DNA from 2 places in the Micromonospora coriariae genome. Region 2 is predicted to be linked to the other one. Evidence: riboswitches for the same ligand, from Rfam matches in the RefSeq annotation. Region 2 holds a riboswitch; the other holds the start of a gene.
The links. Region 2 has a riboswitch for cobalamin ahead of cobO (cob(I)yrinic acid a,c-diamide adenosyltransferase). Riboswitches for the same ligand answer to the same signal wherever they lie in the genome.
Positions count from the first base shown of each region.

Region 1: another riboswitch for cobalamin. It lies ahead of GA0070607_RS31115 (ribonucleoside-diphosphate reductase subunit alpha); the one in region 2 lies ahead of cobO (cob(I)yrinic acid a,c-diamide adenosyltransferase).

Region 1 is NZ_LT607412.1:6,670,460-6,685,634, reverse strand. It holds gene GA0070607_RS31125 (GH92 family glycosyl hydrolase) at 1-5,475, shown strand, start outside; gene GA0070607_RS31120 (phosphotransferase) at 5,548-6,207, shown strand; cobalamin riboswitch at 6,289-6,505, shown strand; gene GA0070607_RS31115 (ribonucleoside-diphosphate reductase subunit alpha) at 6,706-9,039, shown strand; gene GA0070607_RS31110 (ribonucleotide-diphosphate reductase subunit beta) at 9,078-10,073, shown strand; gene GA0070607_RS31105 (TraR/DksA family transcriptional regulator) at 10,070-10,426, opposite strand; gene GA0070607_RS31100 (hypothetical protein) at 10,470-11,687, opposite strand; gene GA0070607_RS31095 (phosphate/phosphite/phosphonate ABC transporter substrate-binding protein) at 11,684-12,529, opposite strand; gene GA0070607_RS31090 (acyl-CoA dehydrogenase family protein) at 12,529-13,695, opposite strand; gene GA0070607_RS31085 (ion transporter) at 13,842-14,789, opposite strand; gene GA0070607_RS31080 (alpha/beta fold hydrolase) at 14,958-15,175, opposite strand, start outside.
Region 2 is NZ_LT607412.1:5,914,203-5,929,377, reverse strand. It holds gene GA0070607_RS27465 (adenylate/guanylate cyclase domain-containing protein) at 1-288, shown strand, start outside; gene GA0070607_RS27460 (dienelactone hydrolase family protein) at 416-982, opposite strand; gene GA0070607_RS27455 (nucleotide disphospho-sugar-binding domain-containing protein) at 1,038-2,144, opposite strand; gene paaI (hydroxyphenylacetyl-CoA thioesterase PaaI) at 2,154-2,537, opposite strand; gene paaK (phenylacetate--CoA ligase PaaK) at 2,569-3,876, opposite strand; gene GA0070607_RS27440 (DUF6766 family protein) at 3,951-4,379, opposite strand; gene GA0070607_RS27435 (fluoride efflux transporter FluC) at 4,725-5,219, shown strand; gene crcB (fluoride efflux transporter CrcB) at 5,216-5,578, shown strand; gene cobO (cob(I)yrinic acid a,c-diamide adenosyltransferase) at 5,673-6,284, opposite strand; cobalamin riboswitch at 6,405-6,581, opposite strand; gene GA0070607_RS27420 (hypothetical protein) at 6,846-7,181, opposite strand; gene GA0070607_RS27415 (RNA polymerase sigma factor) at 7,340-7,882, shown strand; gene GA0070607_RS27410 (hypothetical protein) at 7,875-8,603, shown strand; gene GA0070607_RS27405 (hypothetical protein) at 8,731-9,240, shown strand; gene GA0070607_RS27400 (hypothetical protein) at 9,251-9,991, shown strand; gene GA0070607_RS27395 (aldo/keto reductase) at 9,927-10,823, opposite strand; gene GA0070607_RS27390 (MFS transporter) at 10,903-12,162, opposite strand; gene GA0070607_RS27385 (LacI family DNA-binding transcriptional regulator) at 12,327-13,316, shown strand; gene GA0070607_RS27380 (alpha/beta hydrolase) at 13,426-14,127, shown strand; gene GA0070607_RS27375 (FUSC family protein) at 14,147-15,175, opposite strand, start outside.

The DNA of each region.
Region 1 (15,175 bases), 760 kb from region 2:
AGCTCCTCGTTCGAGTCGGCCGACCCTCAACCCGCCGCGAGCACTGTCGAGGTCGACCGGAGTGGAAAGCCGGTCCAGGTCAACCTGAGCGGATCGAGCCGCAGGGTACTGCCCGGCAGCCTGCTCGGTCAGGTCCAGGCGGTGACCGCGAGCGCCGAGAATCCGCCGAACGAGGTCGCCGCGAAGCTCACCGACGGCGATCCGTCGACCAAGTGGCTGGCGCGCAACCGGACCGGCTGGGTGACGTACCAGCTGACCAGGCCGACGGCCGTCGTGCGGTACGCGCTGACCTCCGGGGACGACGCTCCGACCCGTGACCCCAGGAACTTCACGGTGCAGGGGTCCACCGACGGCAGCACGTGGGTCGACCTGAACACCCAGACGGACCAGAGCTTCCCTCGGCGGTTCGCCACGAAGACCTACAGCTTCACCAACACGACCGCCTACGGCTACTACCGGCTGAACATCACCGCGAACTCCGGTGACCCCCTCGTGCAGCTCGCCGGCTGGGACATCAGCGACGGCTCCAACGTCCGACCGCCGGCCGCCCCCATGGTCAGCGTCGCCGGCACCGGTCCGTCCGGCGGTTACACCACGAAGCCGGGGGCCGGCTTCACCGGACTGGCATCGCTGCGGTACGCGGGCGGCGCCGAAGACGACGGCCGGTCGTACGCGACCAACAGGCTGTTCGACGTCAACATCCCGGTCGGGCCGAAGACCCGGCTCTCCTACAAGATCTTCCCTGAGTACACCGGCGAGGACCCCCAGTACCCGTCCACCTTCGCGGCCGTCGACCTGCATTTCACCGACGGCAGCTACCTCAGCCGCCTCTCGCCGGTAGACCAGCACGGCTACGCGCTCACCCCGGCCGGCCAGGGTGCGTCGAAGGTCCTCTACGCCGACCAGTGGAACGCGGTGCAGGCCGACATCGGCGCGATCGCACGCGGCAGGACGATCGACCGGATCCTGCTCGCCTACGACAACCCGCAGGCAACGGCGGACACCCGGTTCCAGGGCTGGCTCGACGACGTCGCGGTGACCGCCTCGCCGGCGTCGATCGACGGTTCGCGGCTCACCAACTACGTCGACACCCGGCGCGGGACCAACTCGACAGGTGGGTTCTCGCGCGGCAACAACCTGCCGATCACCTCGGTGCCGAACGGCTTCAACTTCTTCACCCCGGTGACCGACGCGACCTCCGACTCGTGGGAGTACCAGTACCACCGGGTCAACAACGCCGCCAACCTGCCCACCCTGCAGGGCCTCGCGATCTCGCACGAGCCGAGCCCGTGGATGGGTGACCGCAACCAGATGTCGGTCATGCCGGTGGCGGGCGACGGACCCCTCACCGGTCCGCCCAGCAGCCGCGCGCTCGCCTTCAACCACGACGACGAGACGGCCCAGCCGGACTTCTACCGGGTCGCGCTGCAGAACGGCCTCACCGCCGAGATGTCGCCCACCGACCATGCCGGGATCATGCGGTTCACCTTCCCGTCCGGGCCGGCGACCGGAAGCCTGGTCTTCTACAACGGCACGTTCACCATCGGCGCCGACGGCACCTTCACCGGCTGGGTCGACAACGGAAGCGGCCTGTCGGCCGGTCGTAGCCGGATGTTCGTGTCCGGCGCGTTCGACCGGGCGCCCACGGCGTCCACAGCGACCGCCGCCACCTTCGACGTGTCCGCGAACCGCCAGGTGACGATGCGCATCGCGACCTCGTTCCTCTCGGTCGACCAGGCGCGCCGGAACCTCGACCTGGAGGTCACCGGTAAGAGCTTCGACCAGGTCCACACCGCCGCCACCGCCGCCTGGAAGGACCGGCTCGGGCGGGTCGAGGTGCGGGGGGCGACCGAGACGCAGCTGGTGACGATGTACTCGAACCTGTACCGGCTGAACCTGTACCCGAACTCGCAGTCGGAGAACACCGGCACCGCCGCCGCACCGCGCTGGCAGTACGCGAGCCCGGTGTCGGCGCCGACCGGCACGTCGACCGCCACCCACACCGGCGCGAAGATCGTGGACGGCCAGATCTACGTCAACAACGGCTTCTGGGACACCTACCGCACCGTGTGGCCCGCCTACGCGTTGCTGTACCCGGACGTCGCGGCCAAGATCTCTGACGGGTTCGTCCAGCACTACCGCGACGGCGGCTGGATCGCCCGCTGGTCGTCGCCCGGTTACGCCGACCTGATGACCGGCACCAGCGCGAACGTGGCGCTGGCCCAGGCGTACCTCACCGGCGTCAGACTGCCCGACCCGCTCGCGGCGTACGACGCGGCGGTCAAGGACGCGACCGTCGCGTCCGGGCGCAGCGCGGTGGGCCGCAAGGGCATCGAGACCTCGCTGTTCCTCGGCTACACGCCGACCTCCACCGGAGAGTCGGTGTCGTGGGCGCTGGAAGGCTTCATCAACGACTACGGCATCGGCAACATGGGCGCCGCCCTGGCCAAGGACCCGGCCACGCCGAAGTCGGAGCGCCAGCGGCTCAAGGACGAGTCGCGGTACTTCCTGGAGCGCGCCCGCAACTACGTCCACCTCTTCGACCCGAAGACGAAGCTCTTCCAGGGCCGGGACGCGTCGGGCAACTTCCTCGCCGGTGACCCGCTGGACTGGGGCGGCGTCTACACCGAGACCAACGGATGGAACTTCGCGTTCACCGCCCAGCAGGACGGCCAGGGACTGGCAAACCTGCACGGCGGGCAGAAGGCGCTGCGCGACAAGCTCGACCAGTTCTTCGCCACCCCGGAGAACGCCGACCGACCCGGCGGGTACGGCGGCACGATCCACGAGATGCTCGAGGCGCGCGCGGTGCGGATGGGCCAGCTCGGCATGAGCAACCAGCCGTCGCACCACATCCCGTACATGTACGACTACGCGGGCGCGCCGGCCAGGACCCAGGAGATCGTGCGCGAGATCCTGCAGCGCCTCTACGTCGGCAGCGAGATCGGCCAGGGCTACCTGGGCGACGAGGACAACGGCGAGATGTCGTCCTGGTACATCCTCAGCTCGCTGGGCATCTACCCGCTGCAGGCCGGGTCGTCCCACTGGGCCATCGGCTCGCCGCAGTTCACGAAGATGACAGTCCACCGCACCAGCGGCGACATCGTCGTCAACGCGCCGAACAACAGCACAAGGAACGTCTACGTGCAGGGCGTCAAGGTCAACGGAAAGAAGCAGCGCGAGCTGTCCATCGACGTCACCGCGCTCGCCAAGGGCGGCACGATCGACTTCCAGATGGGCCCCAGGCCGTCGTCCTGGGGCAGCGGCAAGAACGACGCGCCGCCGTCACTGACCAGGGGCGACAAGGCGCCCAAGCCGCTGCAGGACGTCACCGGCCCCGGGCTCGGCACCGCCACCGCGACGGACGGCCAGGACGCGTCGAAGCTGTTCGACGACTCGTCGACCACGCAGCTGACGTTCACCACCGCGACGCCGCAGGTCAGCTGGGCCTCCCGTGGCGCCAAGCAGAAGCCGAGCCACTACACCCTCACCTCCGGCGCGAGTGCGGGTGATCCGGCGGACTGGCGGTTGCAGGGCTCCAATGACGGCATCACCTGGAGCACAGTCGACTCCCGCAAGGGCGAGGTGTTCCGGTGGCGCAACCAGACCCGTCCGTTCACCATCGACAAGCCGGGACGGTACGCGCAGTTCCGTCTCGTCGTCACCAGGACCGCCGGCGCCGCGCAGGCCAACCTCGCCGAGATCGAGCTGCTCGCCGGAGGCGACCTCGAGATCGGTGGCGGCGACATCACGGTGACCGCCGCGGGCAGTGTGCACGCCACGTCCGGCGCACCCGTCTCGGTGCCACTGGCCACCGTCACCGGGGGTACCGCCGGCGACTACCAGGCCACCATCGACTGGGGTGACGGCTCACCGACCACCGAGGGCACACTGACGTTGAGCTCGCGGGCCGTCTACCGGATCAACGGGTCGCACACCTACGCCACGCCTGGTCACCACCAGGCGAGCGTCACGGTGACCGACGGCACCGGCCAGGGCTCGGTCACGGTCGGCGTCGACGTGGCCTACGCGCCGAGCTCCGGCCTCACCGCGGCGTTCGACACCGTCTGCATCGGTGACGAGGGCACCCTCGCGGCGAACTGCGACGCCAAGTCGTGGGCGTACTCGCGGGCCGCCCTGACGGCAGCCGGCGTGACCCAGGGCGAGCGGCACCAGGTGCCCGGAACGGACCTGCGGTTCACGTTGCCGGCGGTCCCGGCAGGGCAGCCGGACAACAGCACCGGCAACGGCAGGACGATCGATCTCAATCTTCCGACCGACGCCCGGAGCATCTCGTTCATCGGCGCCGGTACCCAGGGCAACCAGAACAGCACAGGCACTGCGACGTTCAGCGACGGCAGCACGGCCAGCATCCCGATCCAGATGAGTGACTGGACGCTGGGCGGCAACGCCAACGGCACCCCGTCGTACGGCAACATCGTCGTGGCCAAGGCCGCGTACCGCCTGAGCGGCACGAGCCGGGACGGCGCGCAGCCGTTCCTGTTCGCCACCGCGCCGTACCAGATCCCGGCGGGCAAGACGCTCGTCTCGGTGACCCTGCCGACGCAGACCGGTGACCCCGGCTCGGCGGGCCGGATCCATGTGTTCGCCATCGCGAACGACGGCACGCCGGTCGCCGCGTTGGTGACCACCGCCCCTGGCGACCAGACGGCCAACGTCGGGCAGGTTCTCGCGGCCACGCTCGGCTCGGTGAGCGGCGGCGTTCCCGGTACGACGGGCTACCGCGCCCGTGTGCAGTGGGGCGACGGCACGGTTCCGGACGACGTCACGATCGGCGCGGACGGTGCGCTGAGTGGACGGCACACCTATGCGCAGGAGGGCACCTACACGGTGCATGTCACCGCGTGGGACACGTTGTCGAGCAGCACCGGGACCTTCACGGTGACCGTGGCGCGGGGCGGCCTCCAGCCGGCGATCGCGGTGTCGGCGTCGGCCACCACCGGTGACGCGGTCACCGTCAACGGCAGCGGGTTCGCAGCCGGTGAGCAGGTGACCGTGACTCTCGGCACCAGTCCGGCGCGGACCGTCAAGGTCGCGGCGTCCGCGGCGGGAGCCGTACGTGCGTCCGTCGCGACGTCCGGTGACGCGGAGCCCGGCCGGTACTCCGTCACCGCCACCGGCGTGTCCTCCCGGACGCCGGCGACGGCCACCATCCAGGTGACCGGGCAGCCGGAGAAGCCGACCTACGATCCGCAGGCGGCGCTGACGACCACCGCCGGACCGCACGGTACGACGATCACGCTCGACGGCGCCGGATTCGCTCCGAACGAGGAGGTCACAGTCAGCTTCGGTGACGGCCTCGCGGTCAGCACCGTGCGCGCGAACGGTGACGGTGTCATCGCCGGCGCGACGGTCAGCGTCCCCGGGGCGGCGAAGGCCGGCTCGACAGTGATCACGCTGGCGGGCGCCAGGTCGGTGACGCGGGTCACGCTGCCCTTCACCGTCACGAACTGAGTCGGCGGTAGCGGTAGCGCGTGGGGCGGGCCGGATCACGGCCCGTCCCACGCGCTGCTAGCGTCGGCCATCGTGGACGGTCTCGTGCTGCTCGCGTCCGGACGGGAGGCGGACGTCTTCGCGCTCGACGAGGCGCGCGTGCTGCGCCGCTACCGTGCCGGCGGGGACACCGCGCCGGAGGCGGCGGTGATGGCGTACGTCGCCGCAGCCGGTTATCCGGTGCCGGTGGTGTACGCCGCCGACGGCCCCGACCTGGTGCTCGAACGGCTCGACGGCCAGACCCTGCTGGAGGCGCTGCTCTTCGGCGGGATCGACATCGACTCCACCGCCGAGCTGCTCGTGGACCTGCACGACCGCCTCCACAGCCTGCCGGCCAGACTCCGCGCCGAGCCAGCGGATCGCGTCCTGCACCTCGATCTGCACCCGCTCAACATCATGCTGACCTCGCGCGGTCCGGTAGTCATCGACTGGCACAACGCGGCCGAGGGACCGGCCGACTTCGATCTGGCCATGACCGCGCTGATCATGGCGGAGGTGGCGGTCGGTCCGGATGCCGACCTCGCCGAGCGCAGCCGGGCGGGCCTCGCCGCGTTCCAGCGGTACGCGGAACCGCCCCGGGCCAGCCAACTGCGGCGGGCGCTGGACGTTCGACGGGTCAATCCCACCCTCTCCGCCGTCGAGAAGGCCGCGCTGGCCCATGCCGCCACCCTGGTCCACACCCGCGCCGGCTGACCGGTGACCGTCGTCACCGACTGGACCGCCGACACGCCGATGCCCGAGATGTGGGGTGTGACAACGGCGTCGTCCCTATATATGGTGTCGAGCGCAGCTGGTTCGGCCGCTCATCCGCAGTGGTCGAGGCAAGAGGGAACCCGGTGGAAATCCGGGACTGCCCCGCAGCGGTGAGTGGGAACGACCGCCGTCATCAGCACTGGGCCGCCAAGCGGCCTGGGAAGCGACGGCCAGTAGGAGACCGGCGAGACCGGTCGTGCCCACAAGTCCGAAGACCTGCCAGCGCGCCGTGCACCCGCACCCGGGTGTGCGGCGGTCCGACGCCGCGTGGGACGGCCGACGCCCCCTGACCCACGCCCGGCGTGGCGTCCGCCGGTGTCTGTCTCCTCGCGTCCGAGGGCCATCAGGTCTCGAACTCGCGAGGAGTGAGTGGTGACAGTCACCCAGGTGGTCCCGACCGGCGGCGACACCGCAGTGCCGGGCCGGCGGCGGACGCAGATGCACGTCCGCAAGCGCGACGGCGCCAGCGAACAGGTGGACGTCAACAAGATCGTCCGCGCGGTCGAGCGGTGGACCGACGACCTGACCGATGTCGACCCGCTGCGGGTGGCGACCCGGACGATCAGCGGCCTCTACGACGGCGCGACCACCGCGGAGCTGGACCGGCTGTCCATCCAGACCGCGGCCGAGATGATCGGCGAGGAGCCGCAGTACTCGCGCCTCGCCGCTCGGCTGCTCGCCGGCTACGTCGACAAGGAGGTGCGCCGGCAGGGCATCACCTCGTTCAGCACCGCGATCCGGATGGGCCACGCCGAGGGCCTGATCGGCGACGAGACCGCCGCCTTCGTCGCCGCGCACGCCCGGACGCTCGACGACGCCGTCGACCCGGACGGCGACCGGCGGTTCGAGTACTTCGGCCTGCGCACGGTGTACGACAGGTACCTGCTGCGCCACCCGACCAGCCGGCTGGTGCTGGAGACGCCGCAGTACTGGCTGCTGCGGGTGGCCTGCGGGCTGTCCCGTACCCCGGACGAGGCGGTCGACTTCTACCGGCTGATGTCCAGCCTGGCCTACCTGCCCAGCTCGCCGACGTTGTTCAACTCCGGCACCCGGCACACCCAGATGTCCTCCTGCTACCTGGTCGACTCCCCGCGCGACGAACTGGACTCGATCTACCAGCGGTACGCGCAGGTCGCCAACCTGTCCAAGTTCGCCGGCGGCATCGGCATCGCGTACTCCCGGGTCCGGTCCCGCGGTGCGCTGATCCGCGGCACGAACGGGCAGTCCAACGGGATCGTGCCGTGGCTGCGCACGCTGGACGCGAGCGTCGCCGCGGTCAACCAGGGTGGCCGGCGCAAGGGCGCCGCCTGTGTCTACCTGGAGCCGTGGCACCCGGACGTCGAGGAGTTCCTGCAACTGCGGGACAACACCGGCGAGGACGCCCGGCGTACCCACAACCTGAACCTGGCCAACTGGATCCCGGACGAGTTCATGCGCCGGGTCGAGGCCGACGAGGTGTGGTCGTTGTTCGACCCGCACGAGGTGCCGGAACTGCCCGACCTGTGGGGCGACGAGTTCGACGTCGCGTACCGGGCGGCCGAGGCGCAGGGCCGCTACGTGCGGCAGGTCCCGGCGCGGGAGCTGTACGGGAAGATGATGCGCACCCTGGCGCAGACCGGCAACGGGTGGATGACGTTCAAGGACGCCGCCAACCGGCTGTGCAACCAGACCGCCGAACCGCGCAACGTGGTGCACCTGTCCAACCTCTGCACCGAGATCATCGAGGTGTCCAGCGACGCGGAGACCGCGGTGTGCAACCTCGGCTCGGTGAACCTCGCCGCCCACCTCGCCGACGGCGCCATCGACTGGCAGCGGCTGCGCGCGACGGTCCGTACCGCTGTCACGTTCCTCGACCGGGTCATCGACATCAACTACTACCCGACCGCCGAGGCGGCGGCGAGCAATCCCCGCTGGCGGCCGGTCGGGCTCGGGCTGATGGGCCTGCAGGACGTGTTCTTCGCGCTGCGGTTGCCGTTCGACTCGCCGGCCGCGCGGGAGTTGTCCACCCGGGTCAGCGAGGAGTTGTACCTGACCGCCCTGGAGACCTCCGCCGAACTGGCGCGGCGCTTCGGCGCGCACCCGGCGTACCCGCAGACCCGGGTCGCGCGGGGCCAGTTGCAGCCCGACCTGTGGGGTGTCGAGGGAACGCAGACAGCGCGCTGGGCAGCGCTGCGGGAGCGGGTCGAGGCGTACGGGCTGCGCAACTCGCTGCTGGTGGCGGTCGCCCCGACCGCCACCATCGCCTCGATCGTCGGTTGCTACGAGTGCGTCGAGCCGCAGGTGTCCAACCTGTTCAAGCGCGAGACCCTGTCGGGCGAGTTCCTCCAGGTCAACACCGCTCTGGTACGCGAGCTGAAGGCCCGTGGCCTGTGGACCGAGCCGGTCCGGTCGGCGATCAAACGGGCGGAGGGGTCGGTGCAGGACATCGCGGAGCTGCCGGCCGCCGTCCGGGAGCTGTTCCGCACCGCGTGGGAACTGCCGCAGCGGGCGCTGATCGACCTGGCCGCCGCTCGCGCGCCGTTCATCGACCAGTCGCAGTCGCTGAACCTGTTCCTGGCCTCGCCCACCATCGGCAAGCTCTCCTCGATGTACCTGTACGCCTGGAAGGCCGGACTGAAGACGACCTACTACCTGCGGTCCCGCCCGGCCACCCGGATCCAGCAGGCCACCGTGGCGCCCGCCGCCGTCGCCCTCGCCGCACCCGTGGCGAGCGCCCCGGAGGCGCTGGCCTGCTCGCTGGAGAACCCCGAGTCGTGCGAGGCCTGCCAGTGACCGCCGCCGACACCACCACCGACACGAGGACCACGCACATGCTGCTCGACCCGGGGATGGACCTCACCCTCCGCCCGATGCGCTACCCGCACTTCTTCGACCGGTTCCGCGACGCCATCCGCAACACCTGGACGGTCGAGGAGGTCGACCTGCACGCCGACCTCGCGGACCTCGACAAGCTCTCCCCGGCCGAGCGGCACCTGGTCAGCCGGCTGGTCGCGTTCTTCGCCACCGGCGACACCATCGTCGCCAACAACCTCGTGCTCAACCTCTACCAGCACGTCAACAGCCCGGAGGGCCGCCTCTACCTGTCCCGGCAGCTGTTCGAGGAGGCGGTGCACGTCCAGTTCTATCTCAACCTGCTCGACACGTACGTGCCGGACGAGAGCGAGCGGTTCGCCGCCTTCGCCGCCATCGAGAACATCCCCTCGATCCGCCGTAAGGCCGACTTCTGCTTCCGCTGGATCGACTCCCTCACCAACCTGCGCGAGCTGCGGTCCCGCGAGGACCGGCGGAAGTTCCTGCTCAACCTCATCTGCTTCGCCGCCTGCATCGAGGGACTGTTCTTCTACGGCGCGTTCGCGTACGTCTACTTCCTGCGCTCTCGCGGCCTGCTGCACGGTCTCGCCTCCGGCACCAACTGGGTGTTCCGCGACGAGTCCATGCACATGGCCTTCGCGTTCGACGTCGTCGATACCGTCCGCGCCGAGGAGCCGGACCTGTTCGACGACGATCTCGCCGGGCAGGTCCGCCAGATGCTCACCGAGGCCGTCGAGTGCGAGGTGCAGTTCGCCGAGGACCTGCTCGGCCACGGCGTGCCCGGCCTGACGCTGACCGACATGCGGGAGTACCTCCAGCACGTCGCCGACCGGCGTCTCGTCCAGCTCGGAATCGCGCCGCACTACGGGTCGGCCAACCCGTTCGCCTTCATGGAGTTGCAGGACGTGCAGGAGCTGTCCAACTTCTTCGAGCGGCGGGTGTCGGCCTACCAGGTCGGGGTCAGCGGCACCGTCGCCTTCGACGACGACTTCTAGCGGGTCCGGCTGGCGCAGCCGACACACGTGCTCGCTGAGGGGCGGGCGGCGAGTCGTTCGGCGGGAATCGGGCGGGAGCACCGTTCACACACGCCGTAGGTGCCGGCCTCGACCCGCCGCAGCGCGACGTCGAGTTCGGCGAGGCGCCGGCGCGTCGCGTCCAGGACGGCGGTGAGCTGGGCCCGTTCGAACGCGATAGTGCTGCCCTCCGGGTCGTGCTCGTCGTCGGCGTTGGACGACCGGGAGGCCTCGAAGAGGCTCCGCAGATCGCTGTCCAACGCTGCGGCCTGGGCCCGGCTCTGGTCTCGTAGGTGGAGCAGTTCCGCACGGATCGAGCTGACATCCCTGTTCATGGCGGCTCAACCGTACTGCTCGTTGGCGACCCACCCGGTATCGCTACATGAAGTTGCGGGTGTGCAGGGCGGAGAGCGCTGCCGCCTCGTCGGGCCGGAAGCCCAGCCGTACCAGCCGGCGTTGCCGGCCCTGATCCATCACGTGCTGCAGCCTCTGCACCTGCTCGAAACCGGCGGACACGTCGTCGGGGTGCCAGCCACCGGCCGCGAGAACCACCAGCGCGTCGAACACGTCCGCGTTGAGCCCCGCGGTGTCGACGAGCGCGTCGTGGCGGCGGTGGATGGCCGCGCGGAGCCGGTCCCGCAGCGGGGGGTCCACGGTCGCCTGGTGCTCGAGGTGTGCCATGCCGAACACCACGTGCCGCCGCTCGTCCTGCATCGCCAGCCAGCAGACACGACGGGTCACCGGGTCCGGCGCGTTCTGCTCCAGGAACGAGAGCAGATCGACGAAGCTGCCCTCTCCGAGTACGGAGAGCAGGAACGAGGCCAACGCGAAGTCGGACTCGGTGACGAGTGTGAAGAGCGACTGCCGACCGCCGGCCGACGACGTGCCCAGCTCGGCGCCCCGGAGCAGCGCCCGCCGACCGAACACCTCCATGTGCCGGGCCTCGTCGGCCATCTGCACCGCGAGGAGCTGCATCACCTCACGGAAGTGCGGGTGTATCCGCCCGACGAACCGTGCCGGCACGACGAGTGCGGCCTGCTCGTTCTCGACAAGGTAGGTCATCACCTGCACCACCGCCGCCTCGACGTCGGCCGGCAGCGCGAACGCGTCGTCCCACGGCACAGCGGTCTCCGGGTCCCACTGCCGCGCCGCCGCCTGCGCGTACAGTTTGGGGGCGACATCGGCCCACACCAGATCGCGGTCGTCCAGGTCGAACCGGGCCTCGGGGCCGCCGGCTTCCAGCAGCGCACCGCGGGCGCCGAGCCCCCACCGGGGCGGCGGGTGGCTGCTGAGCGCCGAGGGCAGGGCGGGCCCGGCGCGCTCCGCGCCGAACCAGCGGTCGTCATCGGCCGCGCCGCGGACGACCACCGCGACCAGGTCGCTCCGGTCGGCCGGATCCGGCCATTCGAGCCGGTGGCCCCGGCTCCGGCACCAGGCGGGCAGGTGCACCGGCAGGGCGGGGTCGAGGCCGGAGACCGCCAGCCGGCCGCCGGGCGGGAGCGAGGCGAGGCCGCGTTGCACCAGCAGGTGCGCGCCCCGGCCGAAGCCCAGGCCCCCGAGGTGGATCTCGGCGTCGGACGCCGGCGCGCTGCTCACGGCCGGTAGTCCGCGGCGGTCACCCGCCCGTCGGCCGCGTAGAACCCGCTGGCGTCGACCGCCCGGGCGAGGGCGTCGTACCCCGTGCTGCGGCCGTCCTCCCAGGCGGTCAGTCCTTCGAGGTCGAGCAACGGGCGTACCTCCGGGTCGGCGTAGGACATGCCGCGCAGCAGCGCGCCGAAGAGCCGGACCCCGGCGGACGCCGGGTCGCGCACCGTCATGTTGCAGTGGTCGTACCGTGCGGTCTGCGCCACGATCCGGGTGCCGTCGGGCGGCAGCGTGCCCTCCTGGACGAACGCCAGGTGGTTGGCGTCGATCATGCAGGCGGCGTCCACCTCCTTGGCCACCAGGGCCCGGGCGGCGTCGCGCTCGCCGCCGATGTGGTCGCCGTGCAACCCGACGCCGACGTCGAACCGGCGCACGTCAACCTCGACCCCGGCCGCCGCGAGGTGCCCGAGTGGAATGAGCGTCGCCTGTGGACTGTCCACCGCACCGACTGCGACGAGCGAGCCGGACAGGTCCTCGACCCGTCGGACGGGTGAGTCGGCCCGCACCACCACGACCGAGGTGAGGTCCCGGTCGGTGTCGCGCATGGTGAGCGCGCTCACGGTGCCACAGTTGGCCGCCGCCAGCCGTTCGGCCCGCAGCCAGGCGAGCGGCGAGTTCCACGCGGCGTTGATCCGCCCGGCGACGAGATCCTCGACCTGCCGTTCGTAGTGCGAGTAGAGGACGAAGTCGAAGTCCAGGCCGCGCCCTCGCAGCCAGGCGCGGAAGCCCTCCCAGATGGTCACCACCTTGGGGTCGTACGCGACCGCGCCCATCAGGACAGCCGGCGCCGCCATCAGCGGTTGGCCTCGTCGAGCAGCGGCAGCCCGGTGGCGACACGGCCGACGAAGTCGTGCAGGGCGTCGGTGGTGGGTGCCATCACCCGGGCCGCGCGGGAGTCGCGGAACCGGCGTTCGAGGCCCAGTTCCTTGCGGAACGCGCTGCCGCCGCAGAGCTGCATCGCGCCGTCGGTCACCTCGGCGGCGGTCTCGCCGGCGAGCGCCTTGACCTGCAACACCCGCAGCGTCGCGTCCTCCCGGCCGGTCTCCAGCGCGGTCAGGGTGTCGCCGAGGAAGGCGCGCAGGGCGTCGGTGCGGATCTTCAACTGGGCGTAGCCGCGCCGGGTGACCGGTGCGTCGCGAAGGGCCGCGCCGGTGTGCGCGAGTGTGGTGGCGCTGAGATGTCGACCCGCTTCGGCGACCGCGCTGTCCGCGAGACCGAGGCAGAACGCGGCGTTCAGCACCAGGAACCAGGGGAGGACCGCGCTGAGCGCGGTGTCGAGGCCGGCGCCGTCGGCGGCCAGCATCGCGCTGGGGGGAACGCGGACCCCGTCGGCGGTCATCGGCCGGGAGCCGTTGCCGCGCAGGCCGAGCCCGTCGAAGTCGCCGGCGATGCTGAGGCCGGCGCTACCGGCGGGAACGAGCCACAGCGTCATCGGACCCGCTCCCGACGCGAGCGGGAGGCTCGACCAGACGTAGCTGTCCGCCTCGCCGGCCGAGGTGACCCAGCTCTTCCTGGCGTCGAGCCGGACCGCACCGTCGTCCGTCGTCGCGGTGCCGGTCGGCGACCAGAAGTGGCTGCGTGAGCCGAACTCGGAGAACGCCAGGGTGCTCAGGTGCTCACCCGCGGCGATGGCCGCACGGACATCGCGCGGGCCGTGCGCCTCGATGACGGCGGTCGCCGTGTAGTGCATGAGAACGACCATCGCCGTGGAGCCACACTCGGCGGCCAGTCGTTCGATGACCTCCGCGACGGTGCGCATATCCCGGCCGCCGCCACCGACCTCGGTCGAGGAGGCGAGGCCGAGCAGACCAGCCGCGGCGAGGGCGTCCACGCTCTGCCGGGGGAAGGTGCCGTCCCGGTCGACGAGTGGAGCCTGGGGGCGGATCACGTCGTCGATCAGCGTGGTGAGGGTGGTTGAATCGTCGGAGTGGGGGCGAGCATTGTCGACACTGGCCGTCATGCGGAAGTCCCTTCGGCCGGACCGATGGCACCGCCATCGACGCTAGCCCAACTGACCGTCGCGAGGCGAGAGCGTCGGATGGCCGACATGGATGCGAACCACTCGCGTGGTCCTGCCGCACAGGACGACCAGGACAGGCAGCCAGCTCAGCGTCCGGCGTGGGTGTCCTCGCGGTGCGGCCGGCTGTGCCCGTCATCCCGGTCGATCCGCAGCTCCCGCTCCAGCTCGGCGATCACCGCGCGCAGGTCGTCGAGCCGTTGGCTGATCGCGATGCGATCCACCTCGTCCGGTACGCCGTCGCCGTCCTCGTCGTACCCCGGGGCCAGCCGTTCGGTCATCTCCAGCCGGCGTGCCTCCTCCATCGAGTTCACGATCACCGCGATGAGGATGTTGAGCAGCAGGTTGACGGTGATGACCACGTAGCTGACGTAGTAGAGCAGTGTCCACGGTGAGATCGTCATGCCCTGCTGGATGAGGTCCGGCAACGTCTCCAGGGAGAGCAGCACGAACAACGTCAGCAGGGACCGGCCGATGTCGCCGTACTGGTCCGGAAACCTGCTGCCGAAGATCAGCCAACCGGCCATGCCGTACACGTAGAGCGTCACCACGGCCAGCGCGAGGAAACCACCGACGCCCGGCAGGCTGCGCCACAGGGCGGAGACGATGGTACGAAGGCCCGGAGAGAAACGCACCAACCTGACCATCCGGGCGACCCGCACCACACGCAGCAGCGCCGGATCGCCGTGCAGGCCCGGAATGAAGATCGCCGCGATCACGGCGAAGTCGAAGACGTTCCAGCCGTGCCGGAAGAAATCCTGGGGTCGGCGGCCGTAGGCGGCCAGCCGGATGCCGATCTCGACGACGAAGACGGCGCGGAAGAACAACTCCAGCCAGTGCAGGGCGGTGCCCGCCACGGTCAGGCCCCGGTACGTCTCCAGGCCGAGGACGATCCCGTTGGCGAGGATGACGGCGACGATGCCGACCTCGAAGGGGCGTGACCGGGCGATCCGAGCGCAGGCGTCGACCAGTCTGGACCGGACGTGCGCGGGTGCCGCCGATTCACCTCGCGGGACGGGTACGCGTGCCCCACTCACCAGTCGCCCGACCCGGTGGTGTGTGCGGAGGCAGCCGGTCGGGCCCACCTCCGGCCGTCGTCGTGGCGGGGCGGGCGGCGTGCGGGCATGTCCATCACCCTAACCAAGCGCCCGACCCGCGGCCGACCGTCGCCGCTCGGCCACGGGTGGGGCGACCCGCGCGGCGCGTCAGGGGTGGCCCGTCCGTTCCGGCGTGACCGGGGCTCCGAAGAACGTGGCGAACGGATCCACGAACCTTGGATAGGCCCGGTTGACGGCGTCGTGGCCGCTGCGGGGAATCACCAGGGTCCGGGCCCGGGGCAACGCGCTGGCCAGCGCCTCGTTGAGGTCGACGTAGTAGGGCGGGCCGTCGGCGCCGCACGCGAGCAGCACTTCGGCGGTAACGC
Region 2 (15,175 bases):
GTGCCGCTTGACTCCGCCCGGTCCCGGGCCCGCCGCCTCGACGCCGTCTTCGCGGCGCTGGCCGCGCGGCCGGCCGCCTCGACCCACCCGGCGGGGCCGCGCCGGCATCCCGGCACCCCCGCGATGGCACCGGTCCGTGCGGCGCCCGCCGCACCAGGCTTGTCCGGGCTGCGGCCCACTCCCCGGCGCGGCGCGCTGACCGTCGTCGGTGGGGCGCCCGGCGTGGGGCGCGCCATACCCCGCCCGCCGTTGATCCACCCGCTGGACGGCCTTGCGGCGTCCGCGTGATCCTCCGACGACCGATGCGCGGATCCACGGCACCGCCACGCCCCTGCGGACCGGTGCGGACGCTCACTGAGCCGGCAACCCCGACCGGTGACCTGTCCGTGGTGCCGCTCCCGGGCGGCTTCCACGCTCAGGGAGTGGCGAGGAAGGCCAGCACCCGAGGCCAGGTCGCCGCGGCGGCGTCCGGGGCGTACTCGGCGAGGTCCGGGTCGGTGAACAGGTGCCCCGCGCCCGGGTAGCGGAACACCGTCAGGTCGGCGCCGGCGTCGCTCATCTCCCGCTCCCACCCGGCGACCTCGTCCGGCGTGTCGTACGGGTCCGGGTCGGCGAGGTGCAGCTGCACCGGCAGACCGGCGCGGACGGCTTCCGGCGCGCCACCGGTGCCGTGCAGCAGGAGCAGACCGGCGGTGTCGGGGCGCTCGGCCAGCAGCGCCCCGGCCACGCCGGCGCCCATCGAGAAACCGGCGAGCACTGTCTCCCCGGGCAGGTCCCGCAACGCCGCCCGGGCCCGGTCGAGCACCACCTCCTGGCCGATCTTGTCGAGCAGCGCGAAGCCCTCCTCGACGGTGTCGGTGGCCTGGACGCCGTAGAGGTCGGGCGTGACGACCCGGTGCCCGGCGGCGCGCAGTCGGTCCGCGGCGGCGCGCACGGCGGGCCGCAGCCCGTACACGGAGTGGAACAGCACGACGTGTCGCATCCGGTAATCCTGCCCCAGCCGCCGAGCCGTGCGATGTGGGCACGCGGGGCGGCCGTCAGACGAGCGCGGCCAGCCGGGCCACCAGCTCGGACGGCGGCGGCATCGCGGCGATCTCCCGGCCGACCTGCGCGGCCGCGGCCCGCAGGCCGTCGTCGGTGAGCAGCCGGGTCAGCGAACACGGGGTGATGTCGCGGGGGCGTAGTGCCAGGCCGGCGCCTCGACGGGCCACCAGCTCGGCGTTGTGCCGCCGGTCCCCCGGGCCGACGGTGGCCAGCTGCGGCAGGCCGGCGGCGAGGGCGCCGAACGCGCTGCCCGCCCCGCCGTGGTGGACCAGCGCCGCGCTCGCCGGCAGCGCCTCGTCGAGCGGGATCCAGTCCACCACCCGGACGTTGCCGGGCAGCGCACGGGCCGAGCGAGGGTCCGGCCGGACCAGCACGATTTCGGCGTCCACCCGGGCGGCGGCCGCGACCACGGCGGGCATCGGCCCCCGGTCGCCGGGCCCGGTGAGGGTGCTGCGGGTGACCAGGATCCGGGGCCGGTCACCCGGCTCCCGCAGCCAGGCCGGCAACGCGCCGCCGCCGACGTAGGAGGTGTACCGCATCGGCCAGCCGTCCTGGGTGGTCACGCTGGGCGGAGCGACGGCCAGGGCCGCGGCGGGCGGCGGCAGCTCGGTCAGGCCGTGCCGGCGCAGCGCGGCGCCGAGCCGTGCGGTGGTGGCGCGGACCAGGTCCCGTCCGTCGAAGAGGGCGTTCTCCTGCCGGACCGCCGGCACGCCCAGCCGGGCGGCGGCCACCGCGCCGGCCACCGCGAACGGCTCGTGCAGCACCAGATCCGGACGCCATCGGGTGGCCAGCGCGACGACCGGGTCGGTGAGCTGGTCGTTGAGCGCACCGAAGAGCAGACCGGCGCCCCGGGTGCCGGCCGTGCCGGACAGCTCGGCGCGGGCGACGAGCGGGTGGCGCGGCAGCACGCGCAGCGCGATCCTGCCGAAGTCGAAGCCCGGCGCGACGTCGTGCACCGGCAGGCCGGCGTCGGCGGCGGCCAGGCCGCCGCCACCGGTCGCCAGCAGTACGTCGTGGCCGGCGTCGCGCAGCGCGACGGCGAGTGGCACCAGCGGGAAGACGTGGCCGACGAGCGGCGCGGAGACCACCAGGACACGCATGGGCGGATCCTATGTCGACGGTGGTGACGCCGGTGTCCGGCTGCGGCCCCGGAACTCGGCGACCACCTCGCCGTCGTCCCGGGTGACCGTGACGTCGTAGATGCCGCTGCGGCCGTAGCGGGTGCGTTCGGTGGCGCGGGCGGTGAGCAGGTCACCGGCGCGGGCCGGCCGGACGAAGGTGATCTCGCCGCCCGCCGCGACGGTGACCGGGCCCCGGCTGTTGCAGGCCAGCGCGAAGGCGGTGTCGGCGAGCAGGAAGACGAAGCCGCCGTGGGCGATGGCGTGGCCGTTGAGCATCGCCTCGGTCACCGGCATCCGGGCCACCGCCGCGCCGTCGCCGGCCTCGACCAGCTCGATGCCGAGGCCGCGCGAGGCCATGTCGGCGGCGAACATGTCGTACGCCGGATTGCGCTGTTCGGCCACGTCAGCCGGCCCGCCGCTGGTCGACGATGCGCCGCATCTTGCCCACCGACCGCTCCACCCCGTCCGGGGCGAGCACCTCGACCGCCACGCTCACCCCGATTGTGTTCTTCACCAGCTCCACCAGGGTCGCGCCGGCGCGCTCGGCGGTGTCCACGGCGACCTCGGCCCGCCGCTCCACCCGCACCGTCAGGGTGTCCAGCCGGCCCTGCCGGTCGAGGACGCACTGGAAGTGCGGCGACAGCTGCGGGGTCCGCAGGATCAGCTCCTCGATCTGGGTCGGGAAGATGTTCACCCCGCGCACGATCATCATGTCGTCCGTCCGGCCGGTGATCTTCTCGATCCGGCGCATCGGGCGGGCGGTGCCGGGCAGCAGCCGGGTCAGGTCCCGGGTCCGGTAGCGCACGACCGGCATCGCCTCCTTGGTCAGCGAGGTGAGCACCAGCTCGCCCTGCTCGCCGTCGGGCAGCACGGCGCCGGTGAGCGGGTCGATGATCTCCGGATAGAAGTGGTCCTCCCAGAGGTGCAGCCCGTCCTTGGTCTCGACGCACTCGGTGGCCACGCCCGGGCCCATCACCTCGGAGAGTCCGTAGATGTCGACCGCGTGGATGTCCAGCCGGTGCTCCATCTCCCGGCGCATGTCCTCGGTCCACGGTTCCGCGCCGAAGATGCCCACCCGCAGCGAGGTCGCCCGGGGGTCGAGGCCCTGGCGCTGCATCTCGTCCACGATGGCCAGCATGTAGCTGGGTGTGACCATGATGACCTCGGGTTCGAAGTCGCGGATCAGCATGACCTGGCGTTCGGTCATGCCGCCGGAGACCGGGATGACTGTGCAGCCCAGTTCCTCGGCGCCGTAGTGCGCGCCGAGCCCGCCGGTGAACAGCCCGTAGCCGTACGCCACGTGCACCCGGTCGCCCGGACGACCGCCGGACGCGCGGATCGACCGGGCCATCAGCCGGGCCCAGGTCCGCAGGTCGTCACGGGTGTAGCCGACCACTGTCGGTCGGCCGGTGGTGCCCGAGGAGGCGTGCAGCCGGGCGACCCGCTCGCGGGGCACGGCGAACATGCCGAACGGGTAGTTCTCCCGCAGGTCCGCCTTGCCGGTGAACGGGAAACGGGCCAGGTCGTCGAGGTCGTGGCAGTCGTCGGGATGCACCCCCGCCGCGTCGAACGCCCGACGGTAGTGCGGCACCTTGTCGTACGCGTGCCGCAACGACCAGCGCAGCCGCTCGCGTTGCAGGTCGCGTAGCTCGTCGACGCCGGCTCGCTCGATCGGCTCCAGCTCCTCCGGGCGGGGGGTGCGGTCCTGCATCGGGGGGTGCCTCCTGTCCACCGGGCGCGGCCGGTTCCGTACCGGCCGACCCGGGTAACGTACGCCCCCGTTGATCAGGGGTTCTCCGGGTCCAGGTTCCGCTCCCGCAGCAGCGCGTCGAGCTTGGCCTCGATCCGCTCGTCGGACTCGCGGGACTGCGACGAGCCCCAGTAGTAGAACAGGGCCAACCCGGCCGCCTGCCAGACCAACTGGAGGAACTCCGACTGCCAGTTCTCGAAGGTCGAGGCGAAGAACTGGGGTAGGAACTCGCTCCAGGCGAAGGACTGCCCGTGCTGGCTCGCCTCGTCGCTCTCGACCACCAACTGGAAGACGAACTGGCCGAGCCAGGAGAACACGAACAGCGCCCCGGTGACCAGGGCGAAGGCGTACGCCTTGGGCCAGCGGGGCTTGCGGAACGGCGGCCGGTCGGCCCGCCCGGTGCCGCGGTGGGCCGTTGTGCCGCCGGCCGAGCGCCGGCCATGTGACGTGGTGGCCTCGGCCATCACGCACCCCCTCTCGACGAACCTCTGTCTGGGCTTGCCCCAGCTCAGCGGCCTCGAAACGATGCACGGGCGTGTCGCCCACCGGGGCGTGCCTGGTCAGCCGGGCGTCGGCAACCGGTGCAGCGCGGCCACCAGCGGGGCCAGCTCCGTGGTGGCCTCCGCCTCGGCCAGCGCGTCCGCCAGCACCCGGTCCGCCCGGCGCTCGGCGGCGTGGGCGATATGCTGACGCCGGAGCCGTCGGGCTTCCGGCGGTGGGGCCCGCCGTCCCGGGGAAGCACCGGGAGAACCGCGACGCCACTCGCCAACGGTCCCTGCCAGTGACACCCGTGCTGGTAGGGAGGCATCGTGTCCGGACCACTTGACCCTCGCACCGACCCCGACGTCGATCTGCGCGTCCCCGCCGACCGGGGCGAGCTGACCGCCCACCCCGGCGCGGTGCTCACCACGATCGCGGCCGGCGGGGTGCTGGGCGCGCTGGCCCGGGCCGGCCTGCAACACGCCGTCCCGCACCAGCCGACCGGTTTCCCGTGGGCGACCTTCGGCATCAACCTGAACGGGTGCCTGCTGATCGGCGTTCTCATGGCGGTGCTCGGGCACGTCGGCGGCGGGCGTCCACTGGTCCGCCCGTTCCTCGGCGTCGGTGTGCTCGGCGGGTTCACCACCTTCTCCACCTACGCCGTGGACGTGCAGCAGGCGGTGGTCGCGGGTACTCCGGCCACCGCGCTGGCGTACCTGGCCGCGACGCTGCTCGGTGCGCTGGTCGCCGTGTGGCTGGGTGACGCCGTCGCCGCTCGACTGCTCGATCGGTTCGGCCGCGACGGCGGACGGGCCGCCCGGTGACCGTGCTGCTCATCGCGCTCGGGGCGGCCGTCGGCGCGCCGCTGCGCTACCTCACCGACCGGGCCGTGCAGGCCCGGCACGACTCGGCATTCCCGTGGGGCACGTTGACCGTCAACGTGTTCGGCTCGCTGCTGCTCGGCGTACTCGTCGGGCTGCCGGCCGGCCCGGCAGTCAGCGCGCTGCTGAGCACCGGCTTCTGCGGCGCGCTGACCACCTACTCCACCTTCAGCTACGAGACGCTGCGACTGGCCAGGACCGGCCACCGGCTCTTCGCGCTGGCCAACGTGCTGGCCAGCGTGACCGCCGGACTCGCCGCCGCGGCCGCCGGTTACGCCCTGGCCCGGGCCCTGACCGGCTGACCCGCCGCCGGCCAGCCGAGGCCGCCGCGGCCATCCGGGCCGGCGCGGTCGTCGCCCATCGGCCGGGGCAACGGCCACGGCTCGGCGGCGACGCTCACCACTCGATGCCCTTCTGGCCCTTCTGACCGGCGTCCATCGGGTGCCTGACCTTGGTCAGCTCGGCCACCAGGTCGGCGGCGGCCACCAGGCGCGGGTCGGCGTCCCGGCCGGTGATGACGACGTGCTGGAAGCCGGGACGATCGGCCAGGGTCGCCACCACCTCGTCGACGTCCACCCAACCCCACGTCATCGGGTAGGTGAACTCGTCCAGCACGTACAGCCCGTAGCGCTCGGCGGCCAGGTCGCGTTGGATCTGCCGCCAACCCTCCAGGGCATCGGCGGCGTGGTCGGCGTCGCCGCCGCGCTGGATCCAGGACCAGCCCGCGCCCATCCTGTGCCACGCCACGGGTGCGCCCTGACCGGTGCGCTCGTGCACCTCGCCGAGGGCCCGGAAGGCGCTCTCCTCCCCCACCCGCCACTTGGCGCTCTTGACGAACTGGAACACCCCGACCGGCAGGCCGGACGCCCACGCCCGCAGCGCCATTCCGAAGGCGGCGGTGGACTTGCCCTTCATCTGCCCGGTGTGCACCATCAGCAGCGGCCGGTGACGTCGCTGTCGGGTGGTGAGACCGTCCGCGGGCACCGTGCTCGGCGTTCCCTGCGGCATCAGGCGGTACGGCCGGCTGCGGCGGTGGGTGCGGCGGAGCGCCCGCCGTGCGGATCATGACGATGTCCGTCGATGAAAAAGATGCCGTGCGTCATCGGGTCCTCCTCGGGTGTCCACGCCCTGGGGTACGTCCCGACGGCCGAAGTATCCTGGCTTCCGGATCGACGCTCTCCCCCGGCCTTCCAACCGCAGACACACGGCCGTGACTCACGAGGGGGGATCGCTCCCCGGTGACAGTGGCGGGACCGCGTCGGAATCACACCGACTTCCTTCACTGCCGTCAGGCCGCGAATGCTGCCACACCCGTCCGTCGCCGGTCAACGCCGGCCTCGGCACCGTCGAGCGAATGCTCAGCATCGACAACTGGCGGCAGATGGGCTCGGACGCCGGCATCGGAATGCCCCGGGTCAATGCGATGCGCCCTTCGCTCTGCTTCATCCAGCGCACCAGTGACGGCGCCTTTTCGTCGCGCCCGGGTAAGCAGAGCAAAGGATGCCCACACGCACCCTGGCCTGCCCCGATCGCCCGGCAGCGTGGCGGCTGGCGGCCCGTCAGCCAGGATCAGCGGGCGTGGCGTTCCGGGTGGGCCCGGCTCCAGGTGCGCATCCGTTCCGGGTAGCCGGTGCGCGCCGCCTCGTACAGCGGCACCGCGTGCTTGCGGGCGATCGCGCCCGCCGCACGGGGAGTGCCGGTCCGGCGACGGATCCACTCGCCGTCGTGGGCGATCGCCACCACAGTGGTGTCGGTGGCGGTGGTCTCCGGCTCCAGGTAGAACTCCACCCCCCGCCGGCTCGCGATGAACGCCTCGAGCGCGGCGAGGTCGTCCCGGGTCGCCTCCCGGTCAAGCTTCGTCGGGGTCGCCTCGGCGCCCCGGGCCCGCCGACTGAACCAGCCCATGCCCGACTCCTCTCCTCGACGCCCATCCAGTGCACCACCGATTCCTGGCAATACGCTGCGCGCCGGGTGAGAGTGGGCTGACCGAGCCGCGGCTGGAACCCGCGGCGGGTGAGCGGTGTCATGAAGGTGATCCAACGGAGGTACCCCTGGACGACGACGTGCTCGTCACCCGCGCTCGGGCAGGTGACCTGGAGGCGTACGACCTCCTGGTCGCCCGGCACACCGCATCCGCGTACCGGACGGCGGTGCTCCTCGGCGCGGGCTCGGACTCCGAGGACGTCATCCAGGAGGCCTTCGTGAAGGGGTACCGCAAGCTCTCCCGCTATCGGGGGGAGTCGTCGTTCCGCTCCTGGCTGCTGGCGATCGTCGCCAACGAGACCCGCAACCTGCACCGGTCGCGCATCCGCCGCGACGGCCTCGTCCTGCGTGCCGCGGCGGCGGACCCGACGTCGGAGATCACCGAGGACGACGCGGTCGGCGCGGTCCTCGCCGGTGAACGCCGCGCCGCGCTGGTGGAGGCGCTCCGCCAACTGCCGGTACGCGACCGTGAGGTGATCGTCTGCCGGTTCTTCCTCGATCTCAGCGAGGAGGAGACGGTGGCGGCGTTGGGCTGGCCCAGGGGCACTGTGAAGTCGCGCACGTCCCGGGCGCTGGCGAAGCTCCGCGGCATGCTCGACCGCGAGGAGGTCCGGCGTGGATGACCTCGAGAGGGAACTGCGCGACCTCACCACCTGGCTGGAGACACCCGACGCGCCCGACGTGACCGCGCGCGTACGCGCTCGGCTCACCGAGCCCGCGTCCCGGCGGCGCTGGTGGCGTGGGTGGCGAGCCGGTGCCGCCGCGGCGCTCGTCGCCCTGCTCGTGGCGGTGCTGCCACCGGGGCGGGCGGCCCTCGCCGACGCCGTCGCGGGGCTGCTGCGCTTCGCCGGAGTCACAGTTGTCACCTCGTCCGCACCGGCGCTGCCCACCGGCACCCCGTCGCCGTTGCCCGCGCAGCGAACCGCGGCCCTGGACGAGGCACAACGGGCGGTGCGCTTCCCGATCCGCCTACCGGCGAAGCTCGGTCCGCCCGAGCAGGTGCTGCTCGCCGATCCCGACGACACGGGCGCCTACCGGGTGGCCACGCTGCTCTACCGTGGGGGCGCGTTGCGCGTCGACGCCTTCGATGGTCGTCTCGACCTGGCGTTCCACAAGCAGATCAGCCGGCCGGGAGCGGAGTGGGTCCAGGTCGACGGCGACTTCGCCGTCTGGGTCGGTGGCCCGCACATTCTTTCCTATGTGGATCGGACCGGACAGGTACGCAAGGAGACCGCCCGGCTCGCCGCCTCGACCCTGATCTGGCAGGGGGCCGACGCGAGCTACCGGCTGGAGGGCGACCTCACCAGGGCCGAGGCGATCGAAATCGCCGAATCGCTGGACTAGGGCTCCCGGGGAAGCTCGGACGAGGGAACCTGCCGGCCGCGTCCGGTGTCTTCATTGTGCGACGCACGTTCTGACGCATCGACAGGTATCCGGAAGGGGCGAGATGGGCGCATGGGGCAGGTTGCTTATGGGGTCGGTGCTCCTGCTGACGGCGTGCACCACGGCCGGCGGGGCGGCCACGCCGGTCGACGCGCCGACGAGCACGGCCTCCGCGACCGCCGCGGCAGGTTGCGGCGCGCGGATCGAGACGGGGTCCCTGCCCGACTGGGCGGACGCGGGTTTCAGAGGGGACACCCGGATCCCGCACGTCTTCGGCGCGCAGGGCGACATCGTGGCGGTGCTGTTCGCGCACCCCCTCGCGCAGGTCAGACAGGACAAGTCGAACAACAAGATCCTCTGGGTCTCCCGCCGCGCCCCGACATTGTCCGAGGCGACGTCGCCGAAGCCCCTGGAGATCACCGCGACGCTGGACGGCACCGACACCAGGGTGATCCGGGAGGTCGCCGGCGGTCCGGGGCCGTCGATCATCGACATGCCGCGCGCGGGTTGCTGGCACCTCGAACTCCGCTGGTCCGGGCACACCGACACGATGGATCTGGTCTACCTCGACCGGCTGCCCCAGACACGTCGCCCCTAGGCTGCGGGGCGTGCCCAAGGACGTACGGGAGGCGGCGGCCCGGAACAACGCCGAATGGTGCGACGTGGTGTGCGGCAGCCACGGGCTGGCCGGCCGCACCGACGCGGACGCCTGGTCGGTCCCCCGCCGCTCCCCAACCTGGTACCCGGACGCGGTCACGTTGCGCCCCGGCGTCGACGCCGACGCCCTGCTGGCCCGGATCGACGCCGGGCCCGGGGCCTCGGTGAAGGACAGCTTCGCCGAACTCGATCTGTCCCGGTACGGCTTCCGGGTGCTCTTCGACGCACAGTGGATCCACCGACCAGCGCTGGATCCGCCCGCCGGCGCCCCGCTGACCCCGGTCACCACGCCGGCGGAACTCGCCGCCTGGGCGGCGGCGCACGGCGGCGGGCCGCTGTTCCGGCCGGCCCTGCTGGCCGACCCCCGGGTACGGGTACTGGCCCGGTACGACGACAGGCGCAAGATCCTGGGTGGCGCGGTGGTCAGCGGCGACAGCGGATACGGAGTCTCCAACCTGTTCGCCCACACGGTGGACCCCCGCGAGATCTGGCACGGCGTCCTCGCCACCATGCCCCGGGTACCACTTGTCGGCTACGAATCCGGCCCCGACCTGGCCCCCGCCCTGGCCGTGGGCTTCACCCAACAGGGCCCCCTCCGGATCTGGCTCCACGACCAACCGAGGGCGGTCAGCCGAGGAGGGTCAGGTCTTCGGGGGTCAGGCGGAGAGCGGCGGCGGCTACGTTCGCCGTGAGGTGCGCCGGGTCGCCGGTGCCGGGGATGGCCAGCACGTGCGGCCCCTGGTGCAGGGTCCAGGCCAGGCGTACCTGGTGCGGGGTGACGCCGTGGGCCCGGGCGACGGCCTCCACGGCCTCGCCCTGCTCGGCGCCCGCGCCCGCCTCCCGGCCGGTGCCGGCCAGCGCGAAGAACGGCACGTACGCGATCCCCCGCTCGCCGCAGACCCGGACGAACTCGTCCTGCTCCCGGTAGGCGTCCACCCCGTAGTTGTTCTGCACGCAGACCACCGGCGCGATGTCCGCCACCTCGTCCAGTCGCACCGGCCGGACGTTGGAGAGCCCGAGGTGGCGGATCAGCCCGGCGGCGCGCAGCTCGGCCAGGGCGCCGAACCGATCGGCCAGCGGCACCGGGCCGGGCCCCCGGCCGAGCCGCAGGTTCACCACGTCGAGGTGGTCCAGGCCGAGCCGGCGCAGGTTCTCCTCCACCTGGGCGCGCAGCCGCGCCGGGGTGAGCGCTTCGGTGAAGCCGTTCACCGGGTCGTACCCGAAGCCGACCTTGGTGCTGATCACCAGATCGTCGGGGTACGGGGCGAGCGCGGCCCGGATCAGCTCGGTGGCGTAGCGCGCCGGGCCGGTGCCGACCCCCAGGGCCCCGCCGGGCGAGACGTAGAAGGCGGCGGTGTCGATGTGGTTGACGCCCAGCTCCACGGCGCGGCGCAGCAGCGCGATCGCACGGTCGCGGTCCGGGTTCGCGGTGATCCGCATCGAGCCGAAGCCCATCCGGTGCACGGTGCGGTCGCCCAGGGTCCAGCTGCCCGCCGCGGCGGCGGTGATCGAGTCGGTTGGCATCGGGTGACCGTAGCCAGCCGGGGCGCGCGGCGCAGTCGGTCGCGCGCCCGATACCGCTCGACGGCGTTCCTTGTTAGTTTTACTGTGCTGGCGGGGTCGGTCCGGCGGCGCCCGGCGGGCGCAGCACCGGCACCAGCGCCAGCGTCGGCACCAGCAGCAGCGGCACCACCAGCAGCGCGTGCAGGATGCCGACCCGGTCGCCGAGCAACCCCAGCAGCGGCGGCCCGCCCAGGAACGCGGTGTAGCCGATCACCGCGACCACGCTGACCCGGACGGGGGCGTGCGCCTCCTCGTCGGCCGCCGCGCTCATCCCGACCGGGAAGCCCAGTGAGGCGCCGAGCCCCCAGAGCGCGACGCCGACGATGGCGACCGGCCCCGAGCCGGCCAGCACGGCCAGGCCCGCGCCGAACGCGGCGAGCAGGACTGTGCCGGTGAGCACCGGCACGCGACCCCACCGGTCCAGCGCGACAGTGCCGGCGGTGCGCCCGAGGGTCATGCCGACGACGAAGACGCCGAAGACCGCCGCGCCGGCCGCCTCGCTCAGGTCGCGGCCGTCGACGAAGGCCACCGCCAGCCAGTCGTTGGCGCTGCCCTCGGTGAACGCCGCCACCAGCACGAAGAGCCCGATCAGCAGGGTGCGCGGCTCCCGCCAGGCGGCGAGTTGTGCGCGGCGGCGAGCGCGCGGGCTGGCGTCCGCCGTACCGTCGGCCTCGTCGACGGCCGGATGGGGCAGGAACGACCGGGCGCCGAGCACGGTGCCGACCAGCACCACCACCGCCACACCGGCGAGATGCGCGCCGACGGGCAGGTCGAACCGGGCCGCTCCGGCCCCGAGCGCCGCGCCCGCCACCGAACCGAGGCTCCACGCCGCGTGGAAGCGGGGCATGACGGTACGCCCCAGGCGCCGCTCCACCGCCGCGCCCTCGACGTTCATCGCCACGTCGCAGGCGCCGGAGCCGTAGCCGAACGCGGCCAGGCCCACCGCGACGACGACGACCGAACCGGCCACCGTGGCGCCCAGCCCGGCGACGGTCAGGCCGACCGCGACCAGCACGGTGGCCAGCGTCACGGTGCGGGCCGCGCCGAGGCGCTGGGCGAGCAGGCCGGAGGTGGGCATGGCGAGCAGCGCGCCGATGCTCATCGCGAGCAGCAGCAGCCCGAGCCGGCCGGCGGAGAGGTCCAGCGCCTCGCGGACCGCCGGTACCCGGGAGAACCAGCTGCCGACCGCCAGCCCGTTGAGGGTGAAGACGACGGCCACACCGTTGCGGGCGGTCCGCACGGCCCGGGAGGGGGCCGGGGCGGTGGCCGGGGGGATGGGCGGACTGGTGGCGGCGCTCACGGGGACGGTTCCTCTTTCTCGGGGTGATCTCCTGGCACGATCGCACACCTGAGAGCGCTTCCACCACAACCGGGACGACCGCCCCTTACCGCCGGCGGCTCGGCCGGGGCATGATGCCGGGCATGCGTCCGTCCGCGGGACGGATGGTCGGGGGGAGGAAAACGATGACGGCAGCCGCACACCGGCCGGCCACGCTGGAGGACGTCGCGCGAGCCGCCGGGGTGTCCCGGTCCACGGCCTCGCGGGTGATCGCCGGGACCGGATTCGCTTCGCCGGCCGCCCGGGAGCGGGTAGCCGCGGCCGCCGACCAACTCGGCTACGTGCCCAACCCGGCCGCCCGGGCACTGGTCCGCGGCGGCGGCGTACGGCTGGTGGTGGCGGTCGCCGGGCCCAGCGCGGCGGTGCTGGACGACCCGTACGTGCACCGGGTGGTCGGCTCGGCGGCCCGGGTCTGCGCGCCGGCCGCCATCGGGGTGGCGCTGCACTGGCTGCCGCTGAGCCAGCCGAACAGCCTGGACCAGCTCGCCGGGGACGGCAGCGTGTGCGGGGTGGTGCTGGTGAACACCACCGAGGATCTGCTGGACGCCGTGCCGCGGTCGCTGCGCGGCCGGGTCGCCTCGATCGGCATCGGCTCGGCCACGATCCCGTCGTTCGACGTCGACAACGGCGCCGGCGCCGAGGAGGTGCTGCGCCACCTGTACGCCGGTGGTCGCCGCCGGATCGCCATGGTGACCGGCCCCCGCTGGCTGCCGTGCTCCCAGCGGCCGGTGCAGGAGTACCGCCGGCTGATGCGCCAGGCGGGGCTGCCGGAGCGGGTGCTGCCCGGAGACTTCACCGCGGCGCGCGGCCGGACGGCGGCCGGCGAGGCGTTGCGGCGCTGGCCGGACCTCGACGCCGTGTACGCGATCAGCGACGAGACCGCGTTCGGGGTGATCGCGGCGCTGCGCGAGGGTGGGGTACGGGTGCCCGGCGACGTCGCGGTGGCAGGCTTCGACGACATCCCGCTCGCCGGGATGACCACCCCCGCGCTGACGACGGCGAGCCACCCGGTGGGCCGGATCGCCGCCGCCGCGGCCACGGCGGTGCTGGACCGGCGCCCGACCGCGCCGGTGACACTCTTTCCGTCCGCCCTGGTGGCCCGCGCCAGCGCCTGACCCGAGCCGGGCCCTTTCCAGCCAGCGCCCGGCCCGCAGGCGGCGGTTAACCCGTGGCGGGTCGGGTAACCGCGGCGCACACCCCGCCGACAGCGAGGAGCGGTGACCCGTGTCCGAACTCAGGCCGCCGCGGCAGGAGCCGAAGGGCGGCTCCCGCCCCGGCCGGTTGACCGCCCGTGCCCACCCGCCGGTGACACCGGCGCCCGCCGGGCTGGTGCCGCTGAGCGCCCCCGGCGGTGGGCTGCTGGCGATGGTGTACGCCCCGGAGCCGGCCGCCGACGGCGCCGCGTACCGGCTGGTGGTGCTGCTGCACGGTGCGGGTGGCTCCGCGCGGCAGGGGCTGGACCTGCTGCTGCCGATCGCGGACGCGCACCACCTTCTGCTTGTCGCTCCGCAGGCGGCCGCCAGCAGCTGGGACCTGATCGCCGGCGGCTTCGGGGTGGACGTGCGGCGCGTCGACGAGCTGCTGGACAGCGTCTTCGACGGCTACCCGGTCCGCGACGTGACGTTCGGCGGGTTCTCCGACGGCGCCTCGTACGCGCTCTCGCTGGGCCTGGCCAACGGCGACCTGGTCGACGCGGTGCTGGCCTTCTCCCCCGGTTTCGCCGCGCCGCCGGAGACCCACGGCCGGCCGCGGATCTTCATCTCGCACGGGGTCGACGACCGTGTGCTGCCGATCGACATGTGCAGCCGCCGGCTCGTCCCGCGCCTGCACGACCTCGGCTACGACGTCACCTACGAGGAGTTTCCCGGCGGCCACGAAGTGCCCGCCCCGATCCGGCGGTCCGCCACCACCTGGCTGACCGCCTGACGCCGACCGCCGGCGCGGGTCAGACCGGGGGAAGGCCGAGGGCGTCGTCCACCCGGGTGAGGACGGCGACATCGTCATCGGGGTTGACTCCGCGCAACAGGTCGATGGCCGTGGCCCGGACCTGGCCGATGATCATGGCGAGTGGGAGGGTCTGGGTCGGCCCGAAGAGCCGCCCGGCGGTGTGCACGGCGGACAGCGCCGCCTCGTCCGCCCGGTTGGCGTGCCGGTCGGCCGCCTCGTCCCGCCCGTCCAGGTCGGCGGCGAGGGCCGCACCGGCCTCCCGGACCGCCTCGGCCAGCGCACGTAGCGCCGCGCCCAGCTCGGGCGGCGCCGGGGACTGCAGCCGGCTGAGCGTCACCCCGGCGCGGGCCAGCACGCGGACGTTGCGAACCGCGTAGTCGATCTGCCGGATCGACTCGTCCACCGACCTCAGCCGGCCGATGTGCCGGCGCCGGCGCACGTTGAGCCGCAGCGCCTCGCCGGCCGCGAGCACCCCGTCGCGCAACCCGTCGACCCGGGCGTCCATGCCCCGCGCCTGGACCAGCGCGGCGACCGCGCCGGGCTCGTCGCGGCGATCCAGCGCGTCGGCGATCCCGCCCAGCAGCCCGGCCAGTTCGTCGAAGGTCCGCCGCACCTCGGCGACCAGCGGGGCCAGCGGGTGCCGGGCGTCGACCAGCAGGCTGACCGCGAGCGCGACGGCGCCACCGATCAGCGCGTCGACGAAACGGAACGGCACAAGCGACCCGTCCGGCGGTGCGACCACCACCAGGTAGAGCGCGGAGACCGCGGCCTGCACCAACGTCACGCCGGTGGCCCCGAGGGCCGCCGAGAGCAGGATCGTGAGCAGGATGACGGTGAACACCGTCCAGGTGGTGCCCGGGCCCAACGCCTGCACCACCAGGTCCGCGACCAGCACCCCGGCGGCGACACCGAGGACGACCTCGACGGCCCGCCGGATCCGTTGTCCCCGGGCCTGGCCGAGGACGATGAGCGCCGCCGCCGGAGCGAAGAAGGGCTGCGGGTGCCCGACCAGCCGGGTGGCGAGCAG